DNA from 4 places in the Paenibacillus sp. IHB B 3084 genome. Region 2 is predicted to be linked to each of the others. Evidence: predicted binding sites of a transcription regulator. Region 2 holds the regulator's gene; each other region holds the start of a gene.

Evidence for each region. The regulator Rex, encoded in region 2, represses fermentation and respiration genes when NADH is low (regulators of the CRP and FNR family bind a similar motif). The targets are predictions, from matches to a motif close to TTGTGAAATATTTCACAA.
Region 1: adhE (bifunctional acetaldehyde-CoA/alcohol dehydrogenase) is a predicted target of Rex. The motif match lies at 5,904-5,921, and genes of this name have one in related genera.
Region 3: nirB (nitrite reductase large subunit NirB) is a predicted target of Rex. The motif match lies at 3,648-3,665, and genes of this name have one in related genera.
Region 4: ASL14_RS14625 (formate/nitrite transporter family protein) is a predicted target of Rex. The motif match lies at 2,662-2,679, and genes of this name have one in related genera.

Annotation. Positions count from the first base shown of each region.
Region 1 is NZ_CP013203.1:4,958,909-4,966,932, reverse strand. It holds gene pflA (pyruvate formate-lyase-activating protein) at 1-563, opposite strand, end outside; partial or broken gene pflB (formate C-acetyltransferase) at 629-2,889, opposite strand; gene adhE (bifunctional acetaldehyde-CoA/alcohol dehydrogenase) at 3,216-5,828, opposite strand; gene ASL14_RS23195 (Crp/Fnr family transcriptional regulator) at 6,088-6,804, shown strand; gene ASL14_RS23190 (DODA-type extradiol aromatic ring-opening family dioxygenase) at 7,078-7,845, opposite strand.
Region 2 is NZ_CP013203.1:5,125,681-5,133,704, forward strand. It holds gene panC (pantoate--beta-alanine ligase) at 1-37, shown strand, start outside; gene panD (aspartate 1-decarboxylase) at 30-413, shown strand; gene ASL14_RS24055 (tetratricopeptide repeat protein) at 496-1,128, shown strand; partial or broken gene dinG (ATP-dependent DNA helicase DinG) at 1,287-4,153, shown strand; gene ASL14_RS24065 (redox-sensing transcriptional repressor Rex) at 4,199-4,852, shown strand; gene ASL14_RS24070 (amidohydrolase) at 4,839-6,140, shown strand; gene ASL14_RS24075 (cell wall elongation regulator TseB-like domain-containing protein) at 6,178-6,702, shown strand; gene ASL14_RS24080 (hypothetical protein) at 6,737-6,946, shown strand; gene ASL14_RS24085 ((S)-acetoin forming diacetyl reductase) at 7,581-8,024, shown strand, end outside.
Region 3 is NZ_CP013203.1:1,904,111-1,912,134, forward strand. It holds gene ASL14_RS08910 (exosporium glycoprotein BclB-related protein) at 1-691, shown strand, start outside; gene nirD (nitrite reductase small subunit NirD) at 749-1,069, opposite strand; gene nirB (nitrite reductase large subunit NirB) at 1,112-3,541, opposite strand; gene ASL14_RS08925 (TetR/AcrR family transcriptional regulator) at 3,889-4,458, shown strand; gene ASL14_RS08930 (Asp23/Gls24 family envelope stress response protein) at 4,507-4,857, shown strand; gene ASL14_RS08935 (DUF4867 family protein) at 5,020-5,691, opposite strand; gene ASL14_RS08940 (beta-glucoside-specific PTS transporter subunit IIABC) at 5,688-7,547, opposite strand; gene ASL14_RS08945 (DUF7916 family protein) at 7,688-8,024, opposite strand, start outside.
Region 4 is NZ_CP013203.1:3,101,767-3,109,790, reverse strand. It holds gene ASL14_RS14630 (molybdopterin-containing oxidoreductase family protein) at 1-1,381, opposite strand, end outside; gene ASL14_RS14625 (formate/nitrite transporter family protein) at 1,741-2,589, opposite strand; gene ASL14_RS14620 (FAD-dependent oxidoreductase) at 2,976-4,337, opposite strand; gene ASL14_RS14615 (glutathione peroxidase) at 4,722-5,198, opposite strand; gene ASL14_RS14610 (hypothetical protein) at 5,286-6,086, opposite strand; gene ASL14_RS14605 (ABC transporter ATP-binding protein) at 6,097-6,990, opposite strand; gene ASL14_RS14600 (LLM class flavin-dependent oxidoreductase) at 7,222-8,024, opposite strand, start outside.

The DNA.
Region 1 (8,024 bases), 170 kb from region 2:
GTTCCTATAAACCGACCCAAATTCAGCAGATCCTGCTCGTCATCATGAATTCCCGGTACAAAGACGTGTCTAATCCACATCTTGCGCCCTTGTTCAGACAACCAGCGTGCCGTACTTAGCATACGATCGTTGGACTTGCCTGTAAGCTTAATATGCTTGTCGTTGTCAATATGCTTAATATCCAGCAACACCAAGTCCGTTACGTCCAGCAGTTCTTGGATACGGCCTGCGTCATTAAAACCGTTACTGTCCAGCGTCGTGTGCAAATTCCAGCGTTGCTTCACTTCTTTGAACAGCTCTGCTACAAAATGAGCTTGCAGTGTCGGTTCTCCACCGGATACGGTCAATCCGCCTCCAGAAGAACGGTAGTAGGCTAAATATGGCTCAATTTCAGCCAATACCTCCTTCAGTGTCATTGGATTGCCTTCATTTAAAGCCCAAGTGTCCGGGTTGTGGCAATATTGACATTTTAACAAGCATCCTTGCATAAAAAGCACGAAGCGGATGCCGGGACCATCTACGGTCCCGAAGGTTTCCAATGAGTGTATGTGACCTTTCAGCATGTTGCATCTTCCTTCCCGCATCCGCTATGCGTGCGTCGTTGTAATATATGATACGTAAAGCTTTGTTACATTGTACCGTGGAAAGTACGGTTAATAACATCCAGCTGTTGTTCACGAGTCAGCTTGATAAAGTTAACGGCATAACCCGATACACGAATTGTAAGCTGTGGATAGTTTTCTGGGTGATCCATCGCATCCAGCAATTGTTCACGAGCAAACACGTTGACGTTCAGATGATGCGCATGGCTTCCAAAGTAGCCATCCATCATGGAAACGAGATTCGTTTTGCGTGTTTCTTCTTCTTTACCCAGGGCTTTAGGCACGATGGAAAAGGTATTCGAGATACCATCCAGACTGTGCTCGTAAGGCAACTTAGCTACGGAGCTAAGGGAAGCCAAAGCACCTTTTTTGTCGCGTCCGTGCATTGGGTTCGCACCTGGTGCAAACGGTTCGCCAGCTTTACGTCCATCCGGTGTTGTACCTGTTTTCTTACCGTACACCACGTTGGAAGTAATGGTCAGTACAGATTGAGTAGGAATCGCATTCCGGTAAGCTTTGTGCTTGCGGATCATACCCATGAAGGACTCTACCAGTTCTACTGCGATGTTATCTACACGATCATCGTTATTACCGTAGCAAGGGTATTCCCCTTCAATTTCAAAGTCAATGGCGATGCCTTTTTCGTTACGGATCGGTTTAACCTTCGCATGTTTAATGGCGCTCAGGGAATCGGCAGCAACGGACAGACCAGCAATACCACAAGCCATCGTACGGACAATATCACGGTCATGCAGTGCCATTTCAATCCGTTCGTAGCTGTACTTGTCATGCATGTAGTGAATAACATTCAAAGTGTTCATGTACAGTTTTGCCAACCATTCCATCATTGGCTTGAAGCGGCTCAGCACTTCCTCGTAATCCAACACTTCACCTGTAATTGCAGGATATTCAGGACCCACTTGAGCACCTGATTTTTCATCCACACCACCGTTGATGGCATACAACAAAGCTTTAGCCAAGTTGGCACGGGCACCAAAGAATTGCATTTGTTTACCGATTTTCATTGCCGATACACAACAAGCGATACCATAGTCATCGCCATAAATCGGACGCATCAGATCATCATTTTCATACTGAATGGAGCTAGTTTCAATAGAAACTTTGGCACAATATTTTTGAAACCTTCAGGCAATTTTTCTGACCACAGTACAGTCAGGTTTGGCTCCGGTGCAGGTCCCAAATTGTACAGGGTGTGCAAGAAACGGAAGCTGTTTTTAGTAACCCGAGTTTCTCCAGTAATGGACATACCGCCAATGGATTCAGTTACCCATGTTGGGTCTCCGCTGAACAGTTCATTATAGTCAGGTGTGCGCAGAAATTTAACAATACGCAGTTTCATAACAAAATGATCGACCAATTCTTGTGCTTGCTCTTCTGTCATTGCGCCTTCTTCCATATCCCGTTGAGTATAAATATCAAGGAAGGAAGATACACGTCCCAAGGACATTGCTGCACCATTTTGTTCTTTGATCGCTGCAAGATAGCCAAAATACACCCATTGGAAAGCTTCTTTCGCGTTGTTAGCAGGCTTTGAGATGTCGAAACCATGCTCAGCAGCCATTTGTTTCAGCTCGTTCAAAGCGCGAATTTGCTCGGAAATTTCTTCACGCAAACGAATTACGTCTTCTTCCATTGAATCCACTTCTAGGCTTTTCAGTTGAGTCTTTTTGTCTTTTATCAGGAAGTCTGCACCGTACAGTGCTACACGACGGTAGTCACCGATAATGCGTCCACGACCATATGCATCCGGCAAACCAGTGATAATACCCGCTTTACGAGCTGCTCTCATATCATCAGTATAAGCGTCGAATACACCCTGATTATGCGTTTTACGAATATGAGTGAAGATATCAACAATGCTTTGCGGTACTTCAAAGCCATAGGCTTTGCAAGCGTCGATCATCATCCGGATTCCACCAAACGGCTGCAAGGAGCGTTTGAATGGAGCGTCTGTTTGTACACCAACGACTTGTTCTTTATCCCGGTCTAGATAGCCCGGCTTATGTGAAATAATAGTGGATGGCGTATTTACGTCTACATCAAGCACGCCGCCGTTTGCCAACTCTTTTTTGGTAAGATCGGATACAATATCCCACAGAGCAGTTGTGTTGGCGGTAGGGCCAACCAGAAATTCTTCGTTGCCGACATAAGGTAAGATATTGGTTTCAATAAAATCGTTGACGTTGACTTCTTTAGTCCATTTGCCTTTTTTAAAACCTCTCCAGCCAGATTGTTGCTCTTGTAATTCTCTCTCAATCACCGACATGTAAATCCCTCCAAATTGTTTGGTCTTCCGGACTTGTGATTTTTTTCACATTAAATAGTGTCTCGAGCCCGGCCTTTTCACCGATGTCTTACGCTCAGTGTCGGGACCTTTCTTACACCCTTATTGTAGAATAATGATAGAGTGCAGTATGTGACAAAAATCACAATATAGGTGACATTTATCACTTTATTTTCCCTGGCGATTACGCCCGTGCCTTTATCCTTGCCGTTCACCTCCCTTCCCAAACCAACAGGCCCTCTATATAGAGAGCCTGCGTTGGTATTAACGGGAAAATGCTTAGTCACAAGCCTCTTCGTACCTATATATTATTGGTCAAAACGTCCGTAGAAGGCATTGCGGTATACATCAGCCAATTCGGTAACCAGCGGCAGCTTCGGATTCGCAGTTGTACATTGATCCTCAAAAGCGCGGTCAGCCAGATAATCTACACGCGATTCAAAATCCTTCGCATCGAAGCCGATTTGCTGGAACGATTCCTCGATACCGAGTGTTTTGTTCAACTTGCGGATCGCTTCGATCAGACTGTTAACCCCTTCTTCCGTTGTACGGGCAGGCAGTCCCAGTATGCGTGCAATTTCTGCATAACGCTCATCCGCAACAAAGTGCGAATATTTAGGGAACGAAGCAAACTTCGTCGGTTTTTTCGCATTATAACGAATGACGTGTGGTAACAAAATGGCATTCGTGCGACCGTGCGCTGTATGGTATTGTCCGCCCCATTTGTGCGCAAGACTGTGGTTAATACCCAGGAATGCATTGGCAAACGCCATCCCTGCCAGTGTGGAAGCATTATGCATTTTTTCACGAGCCAGTTTGTCGCCACTCAGAGCCGATTGCTCCAGGTATTGGAATACCAGTTGAATGGCTTTAATTGCCAGACCGTCTGTGTAGTCACTAGCCATTACAGACACGTAGGCCTCGATGGCATGTGTCAGTACGTCCATACCTGTATCTGCTACAGCTGTTTTAGGCAGCGAGTATACAAACTCAGGGTCAATAATTGCCACATCAGGAGTCAGCTCATAGTCAGCCAGCGGATACTTCGTGTTGCCCTGATTTTTGTCTGTAATAACCGCGAACGACGTAACTTCCGAACCTGTACCCGAGGTTGTAGGAATGGCTACAAATTGTGCTTTCTGACCAAGACGCGGGTACTTGTAGATCCGTTTGCGGATATCCATGAATTTTTGTTTTAAGTTGTTGAAATCAGTATCTGGGTATTCATAGAACATCCACATGCCTTTAGCCGCATCCATCGGCGAACCGCCGCCCAATGCAATAATGCAATCCGGTTGGAAACGTCTCATCATTTCAGTACCACGTTCTACCGTAACTGTCGATGGATCTGGCTCTACTTCCGAGAACACTTCGATAGCTACTGGTGTTTGGCGCTGGTGTAAATAATGGATGACACGATCCACATATCCGAGTTTCACCATCATAGGGTCTGTGATAATGGCAACACGTGTGATATCAGGCATTTTAGCAAGATACTGAGTCGAATTTTTTTCAAAATAAATTTTGGAAGGTACTTTGAACCATTGCATATTCACCGTACGTTTCGCCACCCTTTTCACATTAATCAAGTTGACTGCCGATACGTTCGACGAAGTCGAGTTACGTCCGTACGAACCACAACCGAGTGTCAGCGATGGAAGGTTGGTGTTGTAGAGGTCACCGATCGCACCATGTGTGGAAGGCGAATTTACAATGATACGGCCTGTTTGCAAACGGTTTGCGAACCGAGCGATAACGTCCTCATCGTTCGAATGAATAGCGGACGAGTGGCCCATGCCCCCGAATTCCACGACTTCAGCAGCGCGTTGAATACCTTGTTCCGCATTTTTTACTTTATAGCAAGCCAATACAGGACTCAATTTTTCCGCAGACAATGGGAATTTTGTTCCTACCCCTTCAATCTCAGCGACCAAAATTTTAGTTCCTGCTGGTACTGTGATACCACTCATTTCAGCAATTTTCACAGCAGACTGTCCGACGATGGCCGGGTTCACTGCACATTTCTCGACATTCATAGCTCCTTGAGTGAGCTTAGCTGCTTCTTCTTTATTTACAAAATAGCAACCGTTAGCGATCATCAATTTTTTCACTTGTTCGAAGATTGGCTCTTCGATAATAACCGCTTGCTCGGAAGCACAAATCATACCGTTGTCAAAAGATTTGGAGAGGATGAGATCGTTCACGGCCTGCTTGATGTCTGCTGTTTTTTCAATAAAGCAAGGCACGTTACCTGGGCCTACACCCAGAGCAGGTTTACCGCAGCTATATGCCGCCTTAACCATGCCTGATCCACCAGTTGCCAGAATCAGCGCCACATCCGGGTGATTCATGAGTGAATTTGTCTTATCCATCGATGGAGCTTCAATCCATTGAATACAATCGGCCGGAGCACCATGTTTGACGGCTGCTTCAAGCAAGACGCGAGCTGCTTCCGCACTACACGATTGAGCGGATGGATGGAAACCAAAGATGATCGGGTTACGTGTTTTAATAGCAATCAACGCTTTGAACATTGTAGTTGAAGTCGGATTAGTCACTGGAGTGATCCCCATAATGATGCCGACGGGCTCTGCTATTTTTTGAAAACTGTCAAAGTCATTATCTTCAATGACACCAACGGTTTTTTCATTTTTGATACTATGATAGACATATTCTGTTGCAAACATGTTTTTAATGATTTTGTCCTCATACACACCGCGTCCTGTTTCTTCAACAGCCAGCTTCGCCAGATGCATGTGCTTATCCATCCCTGCAATTGCCATAGCTTGTACGATTTCGTCAATCTGCTCCTGATTCATACTCATGAAAGCCTGCTGTGCCCGGTTCCCCCGGTCAATCAGTGTTTGAATATACTGCTCAGCGCTTTGCTCTTTTTGGATAACCTCGTTTTTAACAGCCATTTCCCTCATCCTCCTGTTATCTCGTGTACTATCTCTTGTTCACGCACTGATCGTAACACAGCTTTTCAAGATATATTGTGATTTTTTTCACAATCTATTTAAAATTTTATTTTATGAAGTGAATTAAATCACAAAGTTTGGAATTCTGCCACTTTTACCCCCTCTTCTTGCCCCAAAAACGCATAGCACAGGTATATAATGAATTTGAATTGATCAAGTTGCAGATAAAAAAACAAAGGAAACAAAGGGGAAATGGACGATGAGAAACCCTGCAAACGTAATGGAAGCCCGCGGCAACACCTGTTGCTTCTCGGAGGCCAGCTTCAACCGGCTGCAAGTGATGATGAAAGATCGGGTCATGCCAGAAAGCTCGCATCTATTCTGGGAAGGAGATACAGCAGATAAGCTGTTTTATATCAAGCGCGGACGCGTAAAAGTAACAAAAACAACGGATGAGGGTAAGGAACTTATACTATATATGTACCAAAGCGGCGATCTGATTGGTCAAGCTGATCCATTTTTCGGTACCAAGCACTCCTTTTCTGCCGAAGTTCTGGAGGACAGTGATATCGGTGTTGTCGATCATACGGATTTGGAGCTGCTCATTTGCCAGCACTGTGATTTTGCCATTGACTTTATGAAATGGATGGGGTCCCACCACCGTATTACCCAGACCAAGTTTCGCGATTTGATGATGTACGGCAAGCCCGGTGCTCTGTGCTCCACACTGATCCGTCTGTGCAACACCTACGGAGAGCCTCACGGCGAGCATATTCTTATTCATAAAAAAATTACTCATACCGACCTGTCCAATATGATCGGTGCCACCCGTGAAAGTGTAAACCGGATGCTGAGTGATTTGCGCAAAAAAAATGCAGTCGAATATGATAATGGCATGATCGTTGTCAAGGATTTGGAAATGCTGCAAGGCATATGTCATTGTGAACTGTGCCCGCGTGAGATTTGCCGAATTTAAATTATTTGTTTTATTTTATGTAAAAGAGAGTGTTCTGTAAACTGTATGGCTTACAGAACACTCTCTTAATTTTACACTCCCACTCCACCTAAATGGCGGGCAGCAGCGGAGCAATCCATTTGAATCTGAAGAAGCGAAGCGTCCGCCTTTGCAGCGGGAGTTCTCACCTCTAAATGTCTTATACAACCCAAAAGAATCCCGCTGCAACAGCGATCGTAAGATCAAATGGATCGTGAAGCGCCTAACATCCCGCCAACATTCTTCTCCACACTTTTAGAACTGGAAGCACAGATAACTTAAATTCCCCATCTCATAGCTTCTGTGGACAACCTTGGCTCTATTCGCCGGATTTCCACTCCCCATGGCAATAAACAACGGTACAAAATGTTCAGCCCTCGGTACCGCCTGACGAGCATACGGGGCTTCACTTTCATAGCGGTCCAAGGCCTGCACATCTCCATTCTGTACCTTTTCAATAATCCAGTCATCAAAATCAAGAGCCCAAGGCTCTGTTTTCGTTTCTCCCCATTTGACGATGCGCAGATTATGGACAGTTACACCACTCCCAATGACCAAAATATCCTGTTCACCTAGCCCGCGCAACACTTCTCCGATAGCATATTGTGCTTTCGGCGATAGAAACGGATTCACGGAAATCTGAACTACCGGGATATCCGCCTCAGGATACATACGATGCAGAAGTGTCCAGGACCCATGATCCAGCCCTCGCGCCCGATCTGTTTGTACATCAATGCCCTTTTGCTCATATAATTCTTTCAACTTGGCCGCCAGCTCCACCGAACCATGAGCCGGATATTTCACTGCATACAGCTCCGGTGGGAAACCGCCAAAATCATAAATCGTATCGTAAATGCCGTCTATCGAACTAATTGTCAATGTCTGCGTCTCCCAATGGGCAGTGAAGATAACAATAGCTTTCGGGCGAATACTCTTTCCAAGCTGCTCCAGAAAAGCAGTATATTCTGTCTGTTCAATAGCAAGCATAGGTGATCCGTGGGCTAAAAACAAAGATGGCATCATGTGAAAATCCCCTTATCTTTTTTCAATTTATTTTTCTCAATAAGTAACTTTATGTAAGTAATAATACATAAGTAATAAGGTTATGTCAATTCAGACTTTAACATATACTTAAAAAACGTCTCTTCCTTAAATAAAGATTGATATAGGTATAAAGTCATAGTAATATGTAACTAATAAAT
Region 2 (8,024 bases):
GAGAATACAGAAGGCGGAGGTGCTTTCCCATGTTTAGAACGATGATGAAATCCAAAATTCACCGGGCAACGGTTACCGAAGCCAACCTTAACTATGTGGGTAGTATTACTATTGATGAGGATCTGATGGAGACTTCCGATCTGCTGGAGAATGAAAAGGTTCAAATTGTGAACAATAACAATGGAGCCCGGCTGGAAACTTACGTTATCCCCGGACCGCGTGGTAGCGGTGTGATTTGTCTCAACGGCGCAGCAGCGCGTTTGGTGCAGCCTGGTGATACGGTCATTATTATTTCCTACGCTTCCATGTCGAATGAAGAGGCCAAAACATACAAACCGACCGTTGTATTCGTCGATGAACATAACAAACCTGCCCAAAAGGCGAACAAGGAAGTACACGCCACGATCATGTAATGAATGGGAGTGCGGATGAAACCCGTCCTTTAAGCGAAAAATGTGAGTGTATTAATCCATCTTTCGTAAGGGCGGGATGCACATGTTCCAGCATGTATTCGCAGAAATGAACAGCATGTTAGATGATATCGTGAAGCATTACCCATCAGCCCAGGGCTCCCGCAGGCAGGAGTTGCTACAGCACTGGAGTTTGCTGCGGAGAATGAGTGACGGAATTATGGATGAATGGCTGGCCTTTGAGGAAAAAATGGTTCGCCTGCGTGCTGCAGGTTTTTCCGCGGAGTCTGGTATGTCTGACGCTGAGCTGCCTGAAAAGGAGCTGCCAGCTTTTACTCGGGGTCAAGGATATTACCGACTGCTCATGTATCCTGAGGCCATCCGCCAATTTGAACAGGTGCTACAGCATTTTCCGAACAGTTGGCAAAGCCAGATGTATATGGGGATGGCGTATTTCCAACTGGAGGACACAGCGGAGGCTGTACGCCATTTTCAGAAGGTGCTGCACCTGACAGACCAGCCTGGGCTGAAAGCGGTCATTTATAATGCGCTGGGCTGTCTTATGGCGAAGCAGGCTGATGTAGAGGAGGCGCAAAAATGTTTTGCTCTCGCGCATCAGTTCGATCCTGCTTTGCCCGAGCCGTTGCACAATATGGAAGCCTGTTTGTCCGGTGCCGGAATGCTTCGGTACGACAGCTCCATGATGACATGGCTATAGTTGTCAGACACCGAGCGAGACGATGCATACCCACCTCCCCAGGCGGCGTGTGCATCGTCTTTTTTGGCTGTCTTAATTTCCAAACAGGCGATCTTCTGCTATGCTGTTATACAGAGTTATTATTTTTTGTATGTGTCAAAAGAAAGGATTAAGCCCGAATGAAATTTGCGGTATTGGATTTTGAAACGACAGGCACCCAGTCCGCGGATGACATCATTCAAGTCGGACTTGCAATTATAGATCATGATAACAGCATTTCCCGTGTTTATGGTTCTTATGTGAACCCTGGCAGATCCATTCCGCCTTTTATTACCGGGTTGACCGGGATTACAGACGATGACGTCAAGGATGCTCCTGCGCTCGAAGAGATGATGATGGAGCTTGTACCTATGCTGGACGATGTTGTGCTGGTCGGTCATAATGTGGCGTTTGATTTTAATTTTTTGCAAAGCGCTTTGGATCGGTGCGGATACTTGCCGTTTACCGGCAGGATTTTGGATACGATGGATTTTCTGAAAATCATGTTTCCATCGCTATCTTCCTATCAGCTGGGTTTTGTTTCTTCCGAATTTGGGCTGGCGCATGACCGACCTCATCAAGCAGACAGCGACGCGTTGGCTACGGCTGAGGTGTTTTTAAAATGTCTGGATGAGCTTCACGCGCTGCCTTTGATTACGATACAGCGGCTCAGTGATTTGTTCGCAGAGGAAGACAGTGACCTCGGATGGTTTTTGGACGGGGTGCGTGAAGACAAAGAACATGATCCTATTCAGGATTTGGAGGGTCATCAGTTTTTTCGTCAGCTTGCACTGAAGGTGGAGGATTGGACGGAGCTAAATGCCCCTCGCAGAGAGGACGACCCCAATCCGCTGGCAGGTATTTCCTTTGAGGAATACATGGATGATGTGCGGGACAATTTACGTTCATCCTTGAGCCAATATGAGGAGCGCGAAGCGCAGACGCAAATGATTGAGGGTGTGAATCAGGCGCTGAGTGAAGACAAGCACCTGTTGATCGAGGCGGGTACGGGGACAGGCAAGTCCCTTGGTTATTTGCTCCCTTCGCTGTATCACAGTGTGAAAAATGGACAGCGAGTCATGGTAAGTACGCATACGATCAACCTGCAGGAGCAATTACGCGAGCGTGATATTCCGATGCTGACCAAGGTGATCCCGTTCCCGTTCCGGGCTGCCATTTTTAAGGGCCGGGGACATTATTTGTGTCTGCGTAAGTTTGAACATAAAATAAACAGAAGAGACTTCGCAACGCCGAAGGAAGATTTAATTACAGCCGCCCAGATGATCGTCTGGCTGACGTTGACGGAAACCGGCGATGATGAAGAACTTAATCTGAGTAATCGTGGCGGAGATTTTTGGGAAACGGTGGCCAGTGATTCCGAGTCCTGTCTTGGTCGTTCATGTCCGTGGTTCCGCAAATGCTTTTATCATCGTGCGCGCCATGAGGCGGGAATATCGGATGTGGTTATTACGAATCACTCCAAGCTGTTCACGGACGTAAAAGCAAGTCATCAGCTATTGCCGAGCTATGAGCATCTGGTGATTGATGAAGCCCATCACCTGGAGGAAGTTGCTGGTAAGCATCTGGGCATGCATATGAAATATTTCACACTCGTGCATACGCTGACCCGGTTGTTCAAGGACAGCAAGAACGGACAATTGCCTTCGCTGCGTCAGCAGTTGGCAAAGTCGGGGCATGAGAAGTCGACGGATTGGGCCTCTACCATCGACCAGTTGTATCCGCTCGTGCTGGAGGTCAAGGAGACTTGGGATTTGCTGAGCGACAAGCTGTTTGGCATGCTGCCGGAGCGAAGTGATGCGACACCGGGCGAAACAGGGCAGTTTTCTTCCCGTCTCAAGCCATCGGCCAAGCCTGCCAAGTGGGATCAGGCGGCTGCGCTGGAAAATCAGCTTTATGTAACGATGAGCGAAATTTTGCGCAAGGGCGACAAGCTGATGCTCGATGTGAAGGAAGAACATGACGATTATGCGGCTGACAGCCTCATTACGGATATTACGGGGCTGCTCAAGGATTTGGCAGGCATTAGGGAAAGCTTGCGCTTTTTCATGCGGCTGGATGATGAAACGACCGTATACTGGCTTGAAGCGAGCGGGCAATTCCGCAGCAAGTCGCTGCAATTTTATGCGGTGCCCGTCGATGTGAGCCGCCAGCTGAAAGAAATGTTTTTTGACAAAAAAGAAGCATTATTCTGACATCTGCTACCTTATCGGTGGATAAGTCGTTTCAGTACATGACCGATCAGCTCGGCTTGCAGGAGGCCGCAGATCAAGGACGGCTGATGACTACGCAGCTCCCGTCACCCTTTAACTACAGGGATCAGGTGCTGCTAGTCATTCCAAGAGATTTCCCGAGCGTGAAGGGCAGTGTAGGAGATGAGCATTTTGTAGATATGCTCGTCAGCTCGCTAGGCGCGACTGCTCAAGCGACGCGGGGGAGAATGCTCGTTCTCTTTACCTCCTACCGTATGCTCCGGCAGGTGTATGAGCCGCTTAAGGAGGCGTTGTCTTCCAGCGATATCACCGTGCTGGGGCAGGGCGTGGACAGTGGGAGCCGCAGCAAGCTGACCCGACGTTTTCAGGAAGCGAAAGCTTCTGTGTTGCTGGGAACCAGCAGCTTTTGGGAAGGCGTCGATATTCCGGGCAAGGCGCTGACGTGTCTGGCTATCGTCCGCTTGCCGTTCCAACCGCCCAATCACCCGCTGCTGGAGGCTAAAAGTGAGCTGCTCCAGCAGCAGAAGAAAAATCCTTTTATGAAGCTGTCTGTTCCACAGGCTGTCATTCGCTTCAAACAGGGATTTGGACGTTTGGTACGTACGGCGAGCGACCACGGGGTCGTTATCGTTTACGATACGCGTGTGATCGAATCCTATTACGGGAAGCATTTTTTGTACTCATTACCGGGACCAAAAATGGAGCATATGCCGACGGAGCAAATGGTGCCCCGCATCGCCGAATGGCTCCAATCCGCCCCGGAGACAGAGGCATAACGGACGGACATCTAAATGTGTCCGTTACAATTAGGGGGAGCAAGTATGAAATCAGATAAAATTTCAGAGGCTGTCGTACGGAGGTTACCCGTATATTTACGTTATCTGAATGCACTGCACAAACGGGAGGTGTCTACGGTCTCTTCCCAGGAGCTGGGACAAAGACTGGATCTGAATCCGGCTCAAATTCGAAAGGATCTCGCGTATTTTGGAGATTTTGGCCGTAAGGGTATCGGCTATGATGTTACTTATCTTATCGAGAAAATACGCCATATCCTGAAAATCGACCAGCAAATTAACGTGGTATTGGTCGGAGCAGGTAATCTGGGGCAAGCCCTTTCGAATTATAATGCTTATTTAAAAGACAATATGAAAATTGTAGCGGTATTTGATGCTGTTCCAGATAAAGTTGGAACCAGGATCAATACGCTGGTCGTACAGCCGATGGATGAACTGGAAGCGACCGTGAAGGAACAAAACATTCGGATCGGGATTATTACCGTACCGGATTTTGAAGCACAGCACGTCGCTGACAGGCTCATTGAGAGTGGGATTGGAGCAATTTTGAACTTTGCACCCACTACTCTCAAGACACCGGCAAACATTCGGGTACATGCCACAGATTTTACAACGGATTTGTTAAGCCTTGCTTATTATTTGGAGGACGGAAAGGAAGATACGCAACATGACAGCGAATAAATGGATGATTAAAAACGGCTCCTTTGCCGTGAACAGACCGGAAGCCGGGGTAATCCACGGCTATATGATCGTGGAGGATAGCCGCATCACCTACATTGGTGAGACTTTGCCAGCGGGTGAGGAAGAGACGGACGCGATTGACGGTAACGGGCTGCTGTTTTTACCTGGCCTGATTAATACACATGGTCATGCGGCGATGTCTTTGCTACGTGGGTATGGGGACGATCTGGCTCTCCAAGTATGGTTACAGGAAAAAATGTGGCCGATGGAAGCCAAGTTTACGTCTACGGATGTGTACTGGGGTACGTCCTTGTCCGTGCTGGAAATGCTGAAAGGTGGTACAACAACCTTTTTGGATATGTACGATCATATGGATGAGGTGGCTCGTGTAGCTGAAGAGTCCGGCATCCGTGCCAGTCTGATGCGTGGAGCGATTGGACTATGTTCGGAGGAAGAACAGCGGATCAAGCTGGCTGAGGCTGTGACCTTTGCGCGTAATTGGCATGGAAAAGCAGACGGTCGCATTACGACCATGATGTCTCCGCATGCGCCGTATACGTGCCCGCCTGCGTTTATCGAAAAATTCGTACAGGCAGCGCATGATCTGGACTTGCCGTTGCATACGCATATGTCCGAAACGATTGCCGAAGTAGAGCAAAACGTACGCGATTACGGCTTGCGTCCGGTTGCACATCTGGATAAGCTGGGCTTTTTCTCCCGTCCATCGCTTGTTGCCCATGGCGTTCATTTGAATGACGAAGAAATAGCTTTGCTGGCTGAACGTGGTGTAGCGGTTTCGCATAATCCGGGCAGCAACTTGAAGCTCGCAAGTGGTGTGGCAAGAGTGCCTGACCTGCTGCGTGCAGGCGTTACTGTCTCTCTCGGAACAGATGGTCCCGCGAGTAACAATAACCTGGATATGTTTGAGGAAATGCGTCTGGCTGCACTCATTCACAAGGGAGTATCTGGCGACCCAACCGCAGTTCCTGCGGGTGAGGCGTTGCGTCTGGCAACGGAGTACGGAGCGAAGTCGATTGGCTTGAAAGAGGTAGGAGCGCTGGCAGCAGGCAACAAGGCAGACTTTATCGCGCTCGATCTGAATCAGGCGCATTTCCTGCCGCGTACGGATCTCATTTCCCATGCCGTATACTCTGCAAGCGCCAAAGACGTGGCTCATGTATGGGTAGACGGTCGTCAGGTTGTGAAAAACGGTGAGTGCCTGACTATGGATGAGGAACGTATCAAGCATGAGGCCCAAGCCGCCTTTGAAGGGCTGCTGTCGCGCTAATTCAGGTGTCACATCCCCTTAGAGAGGAAGCACAGGTTTGAAAAACAAGAAAAAATGGATAGCGGTCGCCATTCTGGCCGTCATACTGGTCCTGGTCAGCATTTTCTGGTATTATTCCTACGTTACTCAAGACCAGGTGACCGAGAGAAATGCCGCTATCGTAAAGGCCAAGCAATCGGGTGGTCTGGTCAGCACGACGCAGACGTGGAAGTCGGTGTGGGATCAGGTATACTGGGTAGTTCAAGGGAAAAATGCTCAGAACGAAAATATTATGGTGTGGGTTCCTTTTCAAAAAGTGGAGGGCCAACCGAATGTACCTGTCACAGATAATAGTGGTGTTCATACCGAGCTACTGAAAAACGGAGTCGACGAGCAAAAAATGACGGCGATGATCCAGCAGCAGCTTCCGGGTGCAGATATTGTGAGTCTTCAGCCGAGTGTGTTTAACGGTCAATATGTGTGGCAGCTGTTTTATGATGACGGCAGTCATCATTACTATACCTTTTATCGCTTCTCGGATGGGGGATCGGTGGGGGTAAAGTATACTTTGCCCAATTACTAGAGTGATGTGAGGACTGGCTGATGGTGGTTTGGGAGTGTTAGGGACGCTAGGAGCGCTGCGTAGTCCATTTGATCTTACGATCGCTGTTGCCGCCGGATTTTTTTCGATTAGATTCTTATGGGGAAAATCCGGCGGCAAAGGCGAACGCTTCGCTTCTTCAGATTCAAATGGCCCACTCCGCTGGCTGACCGCTATGGAGTCACTCCAAACACCACTCTTTTTATGGGAGGGGAGTTGGGGGTAGGGGGCACGGACGCCGCTGCGCTTATTTCCGTTTTGGGTTTTACACCAAACTAATTCTGTACGAACTGGAAAATCGTTTTTACTAAAAAAGATGAAGACATTGTCTTATAAAAAGAATGGCTAGTTAGAATGGTTGAAAGCTAAAAAAAGACGCAAATGCGGTTTATTCGTATTTACGTCTTTTTTAGCTTTTTTTGTTGGGTAAGTGTTTATCATGGAATGACTGATTGTGTTTAACTTAAAAAATGTTATATAAGCAGAACTCGAAAATGTACATAAAAACGGAGTAGGCGGAATGGTGCTGTACAAGCGGTAGTATTCGTTTTAAAAGCTTTCCGTAGGAAAGCTCGCTTCGAAAGCATCACCTCCCCGGATTTCTACCCATGTGTGCTCATTCTAGAAATCCGGGGGCAACAGCGATGGGAAGCACCATCCGCCTGCGCAGTGACTCCGCACGTATCTTTCAAGCTCAACTATCACTTGAATTTCCCTTAAACAGGTTAAATATGAAGTCTATTACATAGATCATAATAATTTTTCCTTATAATGGTTTAATTATAGGTGCAGACTAACGTAACCCATAATTTTGTGGCTATGTTATCATGACTACTTGTACAAAAAGGAGATTCATGGACATGGGAAAAGTGGATGGGAAAGTTGCATTAGTAACGGGTGGAGGTCAAGGGATTGGACGGGCTATTGCTTTACGCCTGAGCCAAGACGGCTTCGCAGTGGCAGTTGTAGATTTAAATGAAGAAACGGCGCAAAGTGTTGCTGGTGAGATTACAAAGGCAGGAGGGCGCTCGCTTGCCCTTAAAGTCGATGTTTCCGACCGGGATCAGGTTTTTGCGGCTGTAAAGGAAGCATCTGTGAAGCTCGGTGGCTTTGATGTCATTGTAAATAATGCTGGGATTGCTCCCGCCAAGCTATTGGAGGATGTTACGCTGGCTGATTTTGATAAGCTGTTCCACATCAATGTGACCAGTGTGCTTTGGGGCATTCAGGCGGCAGCCGCCAAATTCAAGGAACTGGGTCATGGTGGTAAAATCATCAATGCCTCTTCTCAGGCAGGCCATGTT
Region 3 (8,024 bases), 2.3 Mb from region 2:
TGCTGGGCCTGCTGGGCCTGTCGGGGCTGCCGGACCTGTTGGAGCCGCCGGGCCTATCGGCGCCGCTGGACCAGTAGGAGCCGCCGGGGCTGCTGGAGCCACAGGCGCTACGGGCGCAGCGGGGGTCGCTGGGGCTACAGGAGCTACAGGCGTTACTGGAGCCACGGGTTCGGGAGCGATCATTCCGTTTGCTTCTGGCGGACCTGCGATTTTGACAACCATTGCTGGCGGCTTGGTGGGCACTACCAGTCTAATCGGCTTCGGAAGCTCGGCAACAGGCATTAGCCTTGTGGGTGGAACCATAGACCTGACAGGTACGCTTGTCGGTCCACTGATCAACTTTGCTTTCTCCGTTCCACGGGATGGCGTCATTACATCGATTGCCGGATATTTTAGTACAACGGCCGCGCTTGCTCTAGTAGCTTCATCCTCAACGATTACTGCCCAGTTGTTCAGTTCGCCTACACCTAACAATACCTTTACAGCGGTTCCTGGAGCCTCAGTTACTCTGGCACCACCACTCACAGGCATCGTTGCCCTGGGCACAATTTCCAGTGGTATCACAACAGGATTAGCAATACCGGTAACTGCACAAACTCGTCTGCTTCTGGTCTTCTCCGCGACTGCTACGGGAGTTTCTCTTGTGAATACCGTTGTGGGTTATGCGAGCGCAGGCATTACCATTACCTGATCCAAGACGAAAAAGGCTCAGCAGGACTTGTTCCTGCCGAGCCTTTTCTTATTTGCATTAAAGTGATATTTTCACTTCGTCTCCATCTTCCCGAATGGTGAATGTTTTAATTTGTCCGTGATCAGGCTCTTGAACGATACCCGTCTCCAAATCAATCTTCCAATCACATAGCGGATCATAAATGTAATGACCGGATACCATCGCTTCGGTAAGCGGCCCTCCTTTGGGATGAGGGCTGGAATTTTCAACAGCGTAAAGCTTGTTCTCCGAAGTGCGAAAAACGGCGATTTCGTTATCATCCAACCGGATAGTCCGCCCAATTCTATTGGGGAAATCCTTACTGTTACCGACGATAAGCCATTCAGCATGCTTGATCATTCGCTTGATTGCTCCCTTCTTAAGGCATTATTTAAAAAGCATTCACACAACAGATGGTGTAACTACTTCAAATAAATTTTTGCGTGAATCGGCATCGTTGATGATCTTTTTCCAGGGATCTTCAACCTGCTGCAGTGCAAATTCGATCCGTTCTACTAAAGCTTTGCGATGATCTACATCGTGAACGACAGCCTTCCGTATCTCTTCAAGGCCGGTCCGTTCGACCCATTCCGAAGTACGTTCCAGGTATTGGCCTGTTTCCCGGTACAGTTGCATCACGCTTCCCACAATATCAATCAATTCATCGTCCGTCTTCACTTTACAGAGCGAATCAGCCAACCGTGCTTTTATACCGCCGTTTCCACCGATAAAGATCTCCCAGCCTCCATCATTACCTACAATCCCGATATCCTTCGTACACGATTCCGCACAGTTGCGGGGACACCCGTTGACCGCTAATTTAAATTTTGCCGGAAAATCCAATCTTTCAAATTTCCGTTCCAGCAACTCTCCCATTCCCATGGAATCCTGTGTGCCAAAACGGCAAAATTGTGATCCAACACAGGTTTTAACTGTACGAAGAGATTTGGCATAAGCATATCCCGACGGCATATCGAGTTCTTCCCATACTTTAGGCAAATCCTCTTTACGGACACCAATCAAATCTAGCCGCTGTCCTCCTGTTACTTTAACAACTTTAACGTTGTATTTAAGAGAAACATCAGCTATTTTCTTCAAATCCTCTGGAGTTGTTACACCGCCGTACATTCTTGGAACAACTGTAAACGTTCCATCTTTTTGAATGTTCGCGTGCAACCGCTCGTTGACGAAACGGGAATCTTCCTCATTTTCATAGGTATCCGGGTTAATCATACCCAAGTAATAATTCAGCGCCGGGCGGCATTTGGAGCATCCTTCATCATTATGCCAACCAAGCACATTCATGACTTCACGCGTCGTTGTAAGACCCTTGGTTTTAATAGCCGCTACAATCTCGTCCCGGCTCAATGTTGTGCAGCCACATATTCCTTGCTTGGCTGTCGTCTTGAAGCTGTCTCCAAGAACATACTGGAGAATTTGTTCAACGACCGGCTTGCACCCCCCACAGGAACGTGTGGCACCGGTACATGCCTTAATTTCGTCGACTGTGGTCAGTCCATTTTCATTGATCGCATCGACAATCGCCTTTTTGGTCACACCGTTGCAGCCACAGACAATTTCATCATCTGCCATGGTCTCGGCGGATAAGGTCTTAGCCCCGTCTTTACTGCATCCGGTACCCATGATCTGTCCATATATCTCATCCGTCATCAACGTTTGCTGACGCACATATTTTTGAAGGCTAGCAGATTCGCTCACATCGCCAAACAGTACAGTTCCAACAATCTTATTTTCACGAAGCAGCACTTTTTTGTACGTGCGCTTCCACTCATCCTTTGCCACAATCACCGTATGTTCAGGCTGGGTTATGAATTCACCAGCCGAGAAAACATCCACCCCTGAAATTTTGAGCTTGGTGGAAACCACCGATCCCATATAACCTTCAGTATCCGCACCTGCCAAATGTTTGGCAATTACACTCCCCTGTTCAAACAGCGGAGCTACCAAGCCGTAACAGGTTCCGCGGTGTTCAACACATTCCCCTACAGCATATACATCCGGCACAGAGGTTCTCATCAAATCATCGACTACAATACCACGGTTCGTTTCCATACCACTTTGCACAGCTACCTGAATATTAGGTTTGATCCCGACGGCCATAACGACCAAATCCGCTTCCAACTCGCTTCCGTCTGAAAACCGCAATCCTTGTACCCGATTTTGACCGTACACCTCCGAAGTTTGCATTTGCATAGCAAACTTGATTCCCTGGCGTTCTAGTTCTGCTTTCAGCATCGCAGAGGCTTCCCGGTCCAGCTGACGTTCCATCAAATCCTCCATTAAATGAACGACCGTAACATCCATACCCAGGTTGACCAAGCCTTTAGCTGCTTCCAGCCCCAATAGACCTCCACCAATGACAGCTGCCTTTTTAAAGGTCTTCGCCGCCTCAAGCATTGCCGAGCAATCGGCGATATCTCGGAAACCGATGACACCCGGTAATTCTTTGCCCGGAATAGGTAGAATAAACGATTGTGAGCCAGTAGCCACCAAAGCCACATCGTATTCAATTTCCAGTCCGTCTTCGGTGTGAATCTTCTTGTGCTCACCGTCGATGCTTTTCACCATTTTTCCTGTATATAAAGTAATCCCTTGATCCGCGTACCATTGCAAATCGTTCAGTATGATATCATCAATCGTTTTACTACCTTCCAACACATAAGAGAGCATGATCCTGTTATAGTTCGGATGCGGCTCATTTCCCAGGACCGTAATTTCATACTTATCCGTTAATTTCAAAATTTGTTCGACCGTATTGATACCAGCCATCCCGTTCCCTATAACCACAAGTTTCTGTTTACTGTTTATCATATACCGGTTCCTCCATTCATTCGGCGATGCTTCCTATCCGACGACATCTCCTACGTTCCTATGAATATTGCTTATGCTTCTATTCTAATGCAGCAGATAGAGCTATATGTGATCACAGTCACAATGTAGTTCAAATTATAAATGTTTAGGGATTTCCCTATTCAAATTCAAGGGATAAAGGTAAGAAACTGAAACCGAAATTGAAATTGAAATTGAGTTATAATGACGATTTTTGAAAAGTGGATGCTCCTATTTGACTCTTCTCAATATTTGATTTAAAATTTAATTAAATGATACAAAAAACTATCAATTAATAATATATGATATCAAATAAATAAGGAGTTCCAATGAAGAAAGACATGACAACGATCAAGCAAGCGAGGCTTAACAGCCTTTTGGATGTAGCTACCATGCTACTTATTGAAAAGCCAAACGCCTCCATGAATGAGATTGCCGATTATGCCGGAATTGGTATTGCCACATTGCATCGATATGTTGAAAGCAGAGAGCAACTGATGATTTATCTGGGATTTCGGGCCATCGAAGTCGTAAGTGAAACCATGAAAGGGATTCCCTTGGACGAGGAAAACTATGAAAATTACATTCCAGAGTTGATTGAGGCACTTATTCCGTTAGGAGATAAAATTTATTTTCTTGCTCATGATGCATCCGTCAACTTCAACAAGGAAATTGAAGGAGCGGATCAGAAGCTAAGGGAACCCATATTACATGTAATTGAAATATTGCAACAAAAAGGTTATTTTCTTCCGCATATCGATAAAGATTGGATCATGAATGTCCTCTACTCGCTGCTTTTTCTAACATGGCAGCAAGTAAGGAACGGCAATATTGCGAAAAATTCTGCAGCGGCACTGGTAATAAATACTTTTTACCATGGATTCAAAGCAACTGATTAATGATCACACTGGATTATGAAGAGGCGTACCACGCGAGGAGGAATCTACATGTTGATTCAAAACGTACTAGGGAGTATTGCGATTTCCAAGGATGCTATTTCTAAAATCATTGGCAAGACAGCAACGGCAACAATGGGAATTGCATCGATGTCAACAGGAGTCGTTGAAGGAATCACTAACAAGTTAAGTGGGAAAAGCCTGCAAAATGGCATTGAACTTCATGTGACAGGATCAGGACTGGATGTCGATTTAAGCATTGTTGTTCATTACGGAACAAGAATGTACGATGTAGGCAGAGAATTACAGAAGAATGTTCGGGAAGCCATTGAGAAATATACGGGCCTATCCATTGGCATGATAAACGTCAAAGTACAAGGGATATCCCTATCCGTTAATTAATCGCGCAGCAATCCTTTCTACAGAACAGCTTAACTTCTATGGCACTCCACATTATATATTTTATAGATTAATCGACAAAGAAACCGTCCTCTGGAAGAATGGAACTACCATTCAACTTGCTCCAGAAGCGGTTTCTTTGCTTTATGAATTATTGACTTTGACTCAGATTGATGAAATATTTATCAACTTGCCGTGCAGCCCGGGATGAACCCCAGCCGCGATTTTTTCCGTCTGTGTACTATGAACCATAAGAAATTTGTTTTTCTTCGTAAGCAATGGGTTTCCCTGATGGTCCCCACTTATTTCAAGCGGCATATTCGTTCCTGCCGATAGGATCACTATCGTCAAATATCCTTCACTGTCAACCTTGCAAGGAGCATAATGAAGTGTCGTTGAATATAGCTCAACTACTGTGTTTTTAGGCTGGAAAAAAGCCTGAACATTTTCGCTACCATAGGTATTATTTTCAATGTCCTGTACTTTGCCGACAAGGTGGATACAGTCCGTCGCGGCAATCACCACCTCGCTGCCCTGATGATATTCCAGCCCTGTTAGTCCTGTATTCTGCCCTGCACAAAAGCCAGCCTGAATCGGGAGTTGGCCATACACTTCATCTTGAATCCGATGAATTACACCAAAGGCTTCGAGTTCTGCAACCGAGGGTACATAATGATTTCCCTGATTGGGAACGATAGTGGTTTCTTTTGCATACTTGATAAGCCCTGTCGTATTGAAATGAGTCAGCAGCCTCCCATACGGGCGGAACGCCTCACTCATTACCTCTTGAATGACCAGAGGTGCATTGACTTGATTTAGTCTTTCCATTGTATTCATAGCTTGACCTCCAGCAATGAATCTCCCGTGTGCACTCGGTTGTTTCCCAGCACCTTAACATCAGAGTATTCGGCTGTATTGGTCACAATAATCGGTGTAGTCATGTCATAGCCCAGAGCTTTAATCTCCTCAATATCAAACTCGACTAGCAGTTGACCTTTGGTAACCCGATCCCCTTCTGAGATATGCGTTTTAAAATGCTGTCCTTTCAATTTGACGGTGTCCATACCGATGTGGACCAGGATCTCCGTTCCTCCATCCGATACAATGCCAATCGCATGGCCTGTGCGGAAGGCATTAGCTATAGTTCCGTTGAATGGCGAAAGCAGCTTGCCGTCCTCAGGCACAATAGCAACGCCTTTACCCATGGCTCCTGTGGAGAATACTTCATCAGATATCTCGGATAAAGGTTTGACAACACCCGTCAGCGGGCTGGAAATGTTCTCATTCGTCAGCGCAGGAGCTGGGGTTTCAACTTCTTTCTTCTCTTCATGGACTGCAACCATTTCTTTTTCCATGGAATCATTAAATCCAAAGAAATACGTGGTAATGGCTGTGAATACATAAGCCACTGTAATGGCAATTACGAATCCGGCGAATCCTGTGCCGAAGAAAATCGGCAGGGATGCCAAGCCTGGTATACCTGGAGCAATGGCCACGGAACCCGAAGCACCCGTGATCGCCCCGGCGATAGCACCCCCGATAACAGCCCATACGAACGGTTTTTTGTAGCGGATACTAATCCCGTAGATGATCGGTTCCGTGATACCAAACAGACCGGTTATCGTTGCAGGACCTGCAATAGCTTTTACTTTTGGATTTTTAGTTTTAAGGAATACACCCAGTGCCGCACCTGCTTGTGCAAAGTTAGAAGGCGCAAATAATGGTTTCAGGGTATCATGACCGTATACCGCAATGTTATTGTACATAATAGGAACAAACGCCCAGTGCAGCCCCATAACAACCAGCATCTGCCACCCAGCACCTACGATGACTCCTGCTACAATTGGACTCAAATTGTATAAGAAAGTGTAACCCTTAGCCAGTCCCAAGCTTGCATATATTCCAATCGGCCCAACCGCGATCAGAGTCAAGGGAACAATGACCATAAGACAGATAAGTGGCGTTATAAAATTTTTCACGCTATCATGAATAACTCTATTCAGGAATTTCTCCAGAATCGATAGTAACCAAACCGCGATAATCACTGGAATAACCGAAGAAGTATAACTCATAAGAACAACAGGAATATTGAAGAAGGTAATATCTGCTTTATCGTTATATAAAGTAATAATATTCGGGTACACCAAAGCCCCTGCTATCGCAAGCGCAACAAAGGTATTGGCTCCAAATTTCTTCGAAGAGGTCACAGCAATCGCTATCGGCAGAAAATAAAAGATACTGTCTGCGGCAGCGAACCAGATCGAATAGACACCACCTGTTTTGGTGAGCCACCCCAACGAGGCAAGCATTAATAAAAGCCCTTTCAAAATTCCTGAAGCTGCCAGTGCCCCCAAAAATGGTGTGAAAATACCCGAAATAATGTCCACCGTTTTGTTAAACCAATTACCTTCAGACGCGGAGGACTGGTCTTGGGCAGCATTGTCACCAATACTGCTGATTTTGGAAATTTCTTTAAATACATCACCTACCGTATTCCCAATAACCACTTGATATTGTCCACCGTTTTCAACAACTGTAATAACCCCGGGAATATTTTGTGTTTTGTTCTTGTCGGCCTGATCCCTGTTTTTTAATTTAAATCTCAGCCGAGTGGCACAATGCACCAAGCTAGAGACATTTCCTTCTCCGCCAACGGACGCTAAAATGTCTTTTGCCAGTTTTTCATTGGACATGATGCTCGCTCCTTTAATCCTCATTTGGCATATTTCTATGAAAGTAAACGTTTACATAAATGGTAGTAATCCAAAGACTCTACACGCACTCCAAGGAGTACGAAAAGGATATAGAGTCTTTAAATTACGTGGGTCAATCGTTACCGACTTCTCCCTACCATTCTCTTGATTGTATGTCTGCGTCCTTTAATGGATAATGCAAGCTGGTACACGTTCTCGGGAAGAGGTGTTCCTGCATAACCACCATCTCCAATAGCATGGATATCTGCACCCGTCTGCTTCATCATGAGTGCGATCCAGGCGATCGTTTGAACATCTGCCCCTTCAACTGAGCTGTTCAGGAAAGAAAGAGCAAGAGTTCCCGGTTTATACGAATGGACAAACTCTACGCACTGTCTAACATGCTCCACTGTAATGCCGTGTCTGGAGCCAGGAGCCGGTAAAGTAATAACGTCAGCACCCGAATCAATCAAATCC
Region 4 (8,024 bases), 2.0 Mb from region 2:
ATTTATACAGGTCTGTGCCTTCAAAAGAAGACGCCGCAGGCAGTACAATATCTGCATAGCGGGCCGTATCGGTAAGGAACAGGTCGTGAACGACCGTGAACAGATCCTCCCGTTCAAACCCCTGCGTCACCCGATCGGCATCCGGTGCTACGATAACCGGATTGCTGCAGTACACGAGCAGCGCCTTGATCGGCTCGTCCTTCTGTAGCAGCGCTTCGCCGATTTGGTTCATGTTGATCACCCGGGCATCCGGGTTCTTACGCAGATCAGGACGTGCCAGATTGGCGCCGTTGAATTTGCCGTAAGCGCCGTTGGAACGCGATGCTCCCCCGCCGTGCTTCAGCCATTGCCCGGTGAGCGCAGGCAAGCATGTAACCGCGCGTACATTCATACCGCCATTATCGTGATGCTGAAGTCCGTTGCCAATGTTGATATACGCCGCTCGCGCCTGCCCGTACATCTCCGCCAGACGGATAATATCTGCTTCCGGCACGCCTGTAATGCGTGAGACCCGCTGCGGGGTATATGCCTTCACATGCTCGCGCAGTTCCTCATGACCGACCGTATAGCGACGCAAAAATTCATCGTCCGTCAGCCCTTGCTGGAACAGTACGTGCATGACACCCAGCGCGAGCGCGGTATCTGTTCCCGGGTATAGCGGAATGAACCAATCCGCCCATTGCGCTGTCCGGTTACGGTGAACATCAATGACAATTACCTTGGCACCTTTTTTACGTGCCTTCTCAGCCAATACCACCTGATGCATATTGGTGCTGATGACATTTCCTCCCCATACAATAATGAGGTCAGCATCCTCTGTATCCTCCGGACTGGTGCCGCCCTTAAAACCCATGACGGATGCCCAGCCTTCATTCCCAGCCACGCTACAAATCGTCTGGTCCAGTTGGCTTGAACCCAGCGCATTAAAAAAACGGCGATCCATCCCATCCACACTCAACACGCCCATATTGCCATAATAGCTGTAGGGGAGAATAGATTCCGGGCCGTCCGTGCGAATCAGTTCCTTGAAGCGGCCTGTAATGGTATCGACTGCCTCCTCCCAGCTAATTCGTTCGAACTTCCCTTGCCCCTTGGGACCTACACGCTTTAACGGATAGAGCAGCCGCTCGGGGTCATACACTCGCTCCGTCATATTGCGAACTTTGTTGCAAATGGCCCCTTTTGTAATGGGATGATCCGGATTACCGGTCACCTTGACGATCTTTCCGTCTTCCTTGTGGAGCAGGAGCCCGCACGTATCCGGGCAATCCAGCGGACATACAGCCGGAAAAACACCGTCCGTGCGCTCCGTCATTTGCTGCCCTCTTTGCAAGTCTTGCTGAAGCACAGCCTCAGGAGGCGCGCTGTTACGATGATCCATGTTGTTGATGCTCCTTTCCGTTACTGTTTCCAAAAATTACACTGTTCTTATCATATATACAGCTATGTCCTATGGCAAGAGAAGGATTTTGCCAACCCAAATCCGTCCAAAAAATCAAAAAAATCCGCTTGCTGCTCACAGCAAAACGGATTTCTAATATTCTATATTATATTTTGATCATACCTGTTTCATTATTGAATGCCAAGGGTAAAAGAGATCAAGGCATTATGGACGAGAGCACACTCATCCTCCATGCCAAATCATGGACCACTCCCAAAAAAATCCGCCATGACAGGTTTCGTTCCCCCGGACCTGCCATGGCGGATTTGCTTTGTTCCCATTTTCTAAGCTTAGCTTAATCAGGCATGGTCACTCAACGGAGTTGTTGCAGTAGACGAGGGTGCCTGAGATGATTCATTCACAGGATGCACAGCGGTATGAGGCTTTTTCAAATACGCCAACCAGTAAGCCCCAGCTACAAACAGGCTTCCTCCCACCAAATTCCCCAGCCAAACTGGAATGAAGTTCATAATATAATCTGTCCATGAAAAATGACCTGCGAAAATAGCCGCCGGAATAAGAAACATGTTGGCAACAACGTGCTGGAATCCGATAGCTACAAAGGACATTGTCGGGAACCAGATCCCTATAATTTTGCCGCCGATCGAATCCGTACTATACGCCAACCATACAGCTAGCGCTACCAGCCAGTTACATCCAATACCGGATATAAACGATTGCAAAAAGCTTTCATGCAGCTTGTGTCCCGCCATATCCACCACTTTGTCCAAATAAGGTCCTGTCTCGGTTAGACCCAGCACATGACCAAAGAAAAAGGCAACAAACAACGCACCCGCAAAATTACTTAGCGTAATAATCGCCAAATTACGGAACATCGCCCCAGTCTTGATCCGTCCTGCCCATCTCGCCAGTGGCACAGCCATCATATTACCAGTCAGCAATTCTCCGCCGCCGATCAATACCAATACCAGACCTACAGGGAAAACGGCTGCTCCAATAAAGGTAGCGATACTTCCCCATTCTTTGGGTGCGCTTGCGATAACACGTATATCCAGCAAAAAACCCAGCGCAATAAATGCACCTGCCAAAAATCCCAATACCACCGCCACAGTCCATGGATTGTTCGCTTTGGCCACTCCTGTTTCTACCGTCTTTTCGGCTATTTGCCCCGGTTTATAACTTGCCATATATTTCGCTCCTTTAACATCTTTTCACTCGAATGTTCTCTCTCATATTTTATTTAAAATCAGTGATTTTGTTTGTGAAAAAAATCACTTTATTAAATATTAAAAAAACAGCCCTTGGGTAAAGGACTGTTTTTCATGTATTATTACGTCTACTGCGCTACTATGCGCTTTATATTTAGTTGTATTCTTCCTTTTCAACTGCTCTCAAGAACCAAATAACTCCACCGAGGCCTCCCAGCGCCACGACTACAAGAAAAAGGATATAAAACAAACCCATAAGCTACTTACCCCCTAATCCTTATGCTACTCTATATTGTACTATAAGGATTCGTCCATACGTCTCAGATTGTTGACAAACTTATGAACAATGTCACAGACAAAATGAATTATACGGTAACTGGCTTCCGTTCAGACATTGGCGGCAAGGCTTGCAAACCGGCTGCATTCAGGAAATTCCAAGGCTTGTTATAATGCGGCTGGAAGAAGAAATCGACAAAGGCCAATTGATCAATGGTCATATGATTTTGAATGGCTACGGATAGCGTGTTAATGGATTGCGTCAAATCCACCTTCGACATAATTTGTGCCCCAACAATTCTCCGTGTCTCCTGCTCATATACAACTTTCAGCAGTACCTTTTCGGAGGTTGGCATAAATTCAGGTCTGTAGCTGTCCTCAATGGTAACAGCCTCTACAGCCATACCTTCGTCCGTTGCTGCCGCTTCTGTCATACCTGTTCCTGCAATATTATCTTCATAAATTTTAATACCCGAGGTTCCCTGTGTTCCCATATAAGCAATGGTCGGTTGTACCAAATTGCGTGCCACCAGCGTACCCATACGAACAGCATTGGTTGCCAATGGAATATAAGCTGCTTTACCTGTCGGGTTGTAGTGGATTGCACAGCTATCACCTGCAGCAAATACGTCCGGGCAACTGCTTTGCATATAATTGTTCACAATGATCGCGCCGTTGGGCAGCATGTCTACCTGACCTTTAAGCAGATCCGTTTGAGGACGGAAGCCGATACAGAGAATAACAAGCTCTGTTTCATATTCTCCTTTAGATGTCACCACTTTATTCACCTTACCGTTACTTCCTTCAAAACGGCTCACTGTTTCTCCCAGCACCAGCTTGATGCCATGCTTCTTCAAGGAATTTTCAATCCGGTCAGTATATTCCGGGTCCAAATATTTATTCAAAATACGATCAGCGCTGTCAATCAGCGTTACGTTCTTGCCGTTCATTTGAAAAGCTTCCACCAGCTCAACACCGATATATCCGGCACCGACAACCGTAATGTTCTGTACATGCTTGGCTTTCTCAATGATGTCATTGGAATGATTATAGTTTTTGCAGAGCAAGATATGATCAAGCTCAATACCTTCCAACTTCGGAATAATAGGCCACGAGCCCGTAGTTACAATTAATTTATCAAAGGTGTCCGTAAATTCTTCTCCTGTTTGGAGATTGCGTGCTTGCAGCGTTTTGCCTGCTGTATCGACATTCGTTACCTCATGAAGCATCTTGGTCACGACACCCAGCTCAGCCAGTTCATTCGGGGAAGAATAAAACAATCCGTGCGGATCTTTGACGACACCACCTACGTACAGTGCAATACCACAAGATAAAAACGAAATATTGTCATTACGCTCGTAAACGGTAATTTCGGCATCTGGATAACATTTGGCTGTGTTGACGATGGCTGCCGTACCTGCGTGTGTACATCCGATAACTGCTACTTTCATGTTAAATTCCTCCTTGGTGTGTGGGCATACAATGTATAATAATTGTGAATTTTTTCACGTAACGGCGTTGTTGATTGTGATTTATTTCACTTCATGCGCTTATTATAATGTGACATTTTTCACATTGCAATAGCTTTCTATGATATTCACAATTTGTCCACATTTTTAAAGTCAGGAAGATACAAAGTCAGCCGTTTGCTGAAACGACTTTGCTTCATTCAGTTTTTCCCGTACGGGGCTTGATTATGCCTTTTATCAGGCTTCCAAATGCTACTGCAACGATCAACCGAATGTGAAATGCAGACAACAAAAAAGGCCGAACCCCGGAAAAACACCGGAAATTCAACCTTATCTAAACGCATATTTCTGATGAAGCAGAAGCTATTATAGCAATTGCTCGATGGCCGCTTTCATGGCCTCTGGCGATTCCTTGGGTTCAAAGCGATCCACAGGCACACCTTCACGATTCACAATGAATTTCGTAAAATTCCATTGAATCGTACCGTCTTCCTGCTCTCCAGGCTGCTGCTTTTTCAAATATTCAAACAGAGGTGCTGTATCCGGGCCGTTAACGTCCACTTTAGCGAATACCGGGAAACTAACCCCGTAATTCAGTTGGCAAAATTCAGCCGCTTCCTCGCTGCTGCCCGGCTCCTGACCGCCGAATTGGTTACAAGGAAAGCCTAATACAACCAGTCCCCGATCCTTATATTGATCATATAGCTTTTGCAAATCCCCATATTGCGGGGTAAGTCCGCATTTGCTTGCGGTATTTGCGATGACCAGCACCTTACCGGTGTAGGTATCCAGAGGAACCTCCTGATTCGCTGGTGTTACGGCATGATGTGAATAGACAGACATATAGCATCCTCCTTTGTTTCGCTTGGTTTAAGTTTCATCACCTATTTTACCCAAAACGAAACGGACATGCCAACATCCCTCGATACTTTAGCGGGACGCTGCCACTTCGAGTCTGCGTTCTTCACGTTCTGAAGCGGACATCCTCGGACACGCAAAACAATACCGCTGGCCTCCACCTGTCTTGTAATATTGGCAGCAGGACGGTTTCATATATGCCTTCTCACCGGGACGGTAAGGGTTATCCAGCTCAACAAGACGAACCGTAAACGGGTTTCTTTTACGCCCGAATACCTCTCCCTCCAGCTCCCGCGTCACATAATAATAATCTTGTTCAAAATGCTCCACATCCTGTGGATCGGTCAGCGATGGCTGTACTCTATCCTTAAAATACAGCAAAGTCAGCGGAAATTGTCCCCACATCTGTCCAACAGATGCGTCTCCAGCCGCAGCCATCGCCTCCAGTATCGGTCTGATCTGCAAGCTGTAAAAGTCACGCAACGCCTGTTGCGCCTGCCCGGATGAATGATGCTCGTCCTGCCTGATGTTGTCCAGCTCAGTTGTGTCGATGACCTGAAAGCTGATGGCGGGATATTTCCCTTGATAACAAATATGAAATCTGAGATTGGAAACCGACAGATCGAGACGGCGTTCACACAAAGACACCATAAAATGCTGAGCAAACACAAGACCACGCAACTGGTTCACAAAATAAACGGCTGTGGTCAAGCCGTCTTCCGCACGCAGCAACTCACCATAATACTCCATCACAGAGCCAAGCTTATCCGGTTCAAGCCATTCTGCCACAGGCCCGGAGTATACCGCATCTTCTGGTGTGTCTGTCACTATTCGCGCCAATTGCTCAAGCTGATCATAATCCAGTGGTTTCATTAGGTCTCCTTTATCCTCTTGCCGCTACCTGTGGTCTGGCTTCACGCCGCTCGGAAACGGAGCCTACTAATTGATTCTCTTCCAGTTTCAATCCCTTTACGGCTTGGCTTACTGCTGGTTGTCCGGCCAAAGCATATGGAAGACACAGCGGTACACCCGTACGAGGATCTGTTACGATATCCGCTTCAATACCGAACACCTCGCGCAGCACGTCAGGGGACATGACCTCGGTTGGCGTTCCTACAGCCTCTGCCTTCCCTTTTTTGATCGCGATCATATGCTGGGCGTACCGGGCTGCATGGTTCAAATCATGCACGACCATGACAATGGTACGTTCGGCCGAAGTGTTCAAATATTCTAGCAAATGCAGCACTTCCAATTGATGCGCCATATCCAAAAAGGTAGTCGGCTCATCCAAAAACAAAATATCCGTATCCTGCGCAAGCGCCATGGCAATCCATGCACGCTGGCGCTGCCCGCCAGAAAGCTGGTCGATTGGGCGGTCGTGGAACTCGCTCATTCCTGTCACCTGAATGGCCCACTCTACCATTTTGCGATCATCTGCTTTCATGGAGCCAAAGCCTTTTTGATAAGGAAAACGTCCGTAAGATACCAGTTCCGTCACAGTCAATCCTTCTGGTGCAGTCGGATTTTGCGGCAAAATAGCCAGCTGCTTCGCTACCTCCCGGGTGGATTGCTTATGAATGGATTTACCGTCGAGCAGAACGCTGCCGCCTTTAGGATTCATAATGCGAGCCATCGTTTTCAGAATAGTGGACTTGCCGGAGCCATTTGCGCCCACCAATGCTGTGATTTTCCCTTGCGGTATTTCAACGTTCAGATCCTCCACAATCAACCGATCTTCATAAGCAATATCCAGATTAGCCGTTTTCAGACGAAACATTCGGAATCATTCCTTTCCCTTATCTAATATATAGTCACGGGCTTAACGCACGTTATTCATCAAAACTTCATCCTATCTTTATATAATAAAGATATTGATAATCATTATCAAGTGTTGATTGGCGCATTTCACTTTAGCATACGAATCATTTCACGGAAAATGACCCCGAAAATTCACAAAAAAGACCACAGCTCCTCAAAGCTGTGATCTTCTAATATCCGGCAGACAACATCAAGACTGTATAGAACGCAGCCCAAATGCTTCAGCCATGAGACGTATGGATTTCAACTTGGCGTCAAAATCGTGAATAATGCTTGCGACCATGATTTCCTGTGTATGATAAGCCTCACTCAATTGCTCAATTTGGTGCTTCACCTGCTCAGGCGAACCCACCACCATACGCTTGCGATTCTCGCGGATGCGCATCCGGTCATATGGCGTATACGGATACGCCAATGCCTTTTCTACGGAAGGTGTACCAGCGGAGCGCATTCCCTGCTCCAGTAACACCAGAGACAGGTCCATACTGGAAGCCAATCGGTTGGCTTCCTCTTCGGTATCCGCACAAATAGCAAATACGGCGACAAGTGAACGTGGACGGTCACTATGCTGCGAAGGCTTAAAATGCTCCTGATACTCCTTCATGGCTCCTGTGCCGCCTTCGCCGTTGATGAACTGCGCAAATGCAAAACCCACGCCGCGTTCGGCTGCAAGCCCTGCACTGTCGCCGCTGGAGCCGAGCAGCCACATTTCCGGCGCGGTTTCTACGAGCGGCATCGCCTGTAACGAGCCAAAGCGATGCTCACTGCCTGTACTGTCATGCAGATAGGCCAGCAGATCATCCAGTTGCTCAGGGTACAGATCAACCCCGCCCCTGATTTTGCCCTCCTGCAAGGCTCTGGTGGCGGTTGGCATTCCTCCCGGCGCCCGTCCCAAACCCAAATCTATACGCTCCGGGTATAACCCTTCCAACACACGAAAGTTTTCCGCTACTTTATAAGCGCTGTAATGCGGCAGCATCACACCGCCCGAGC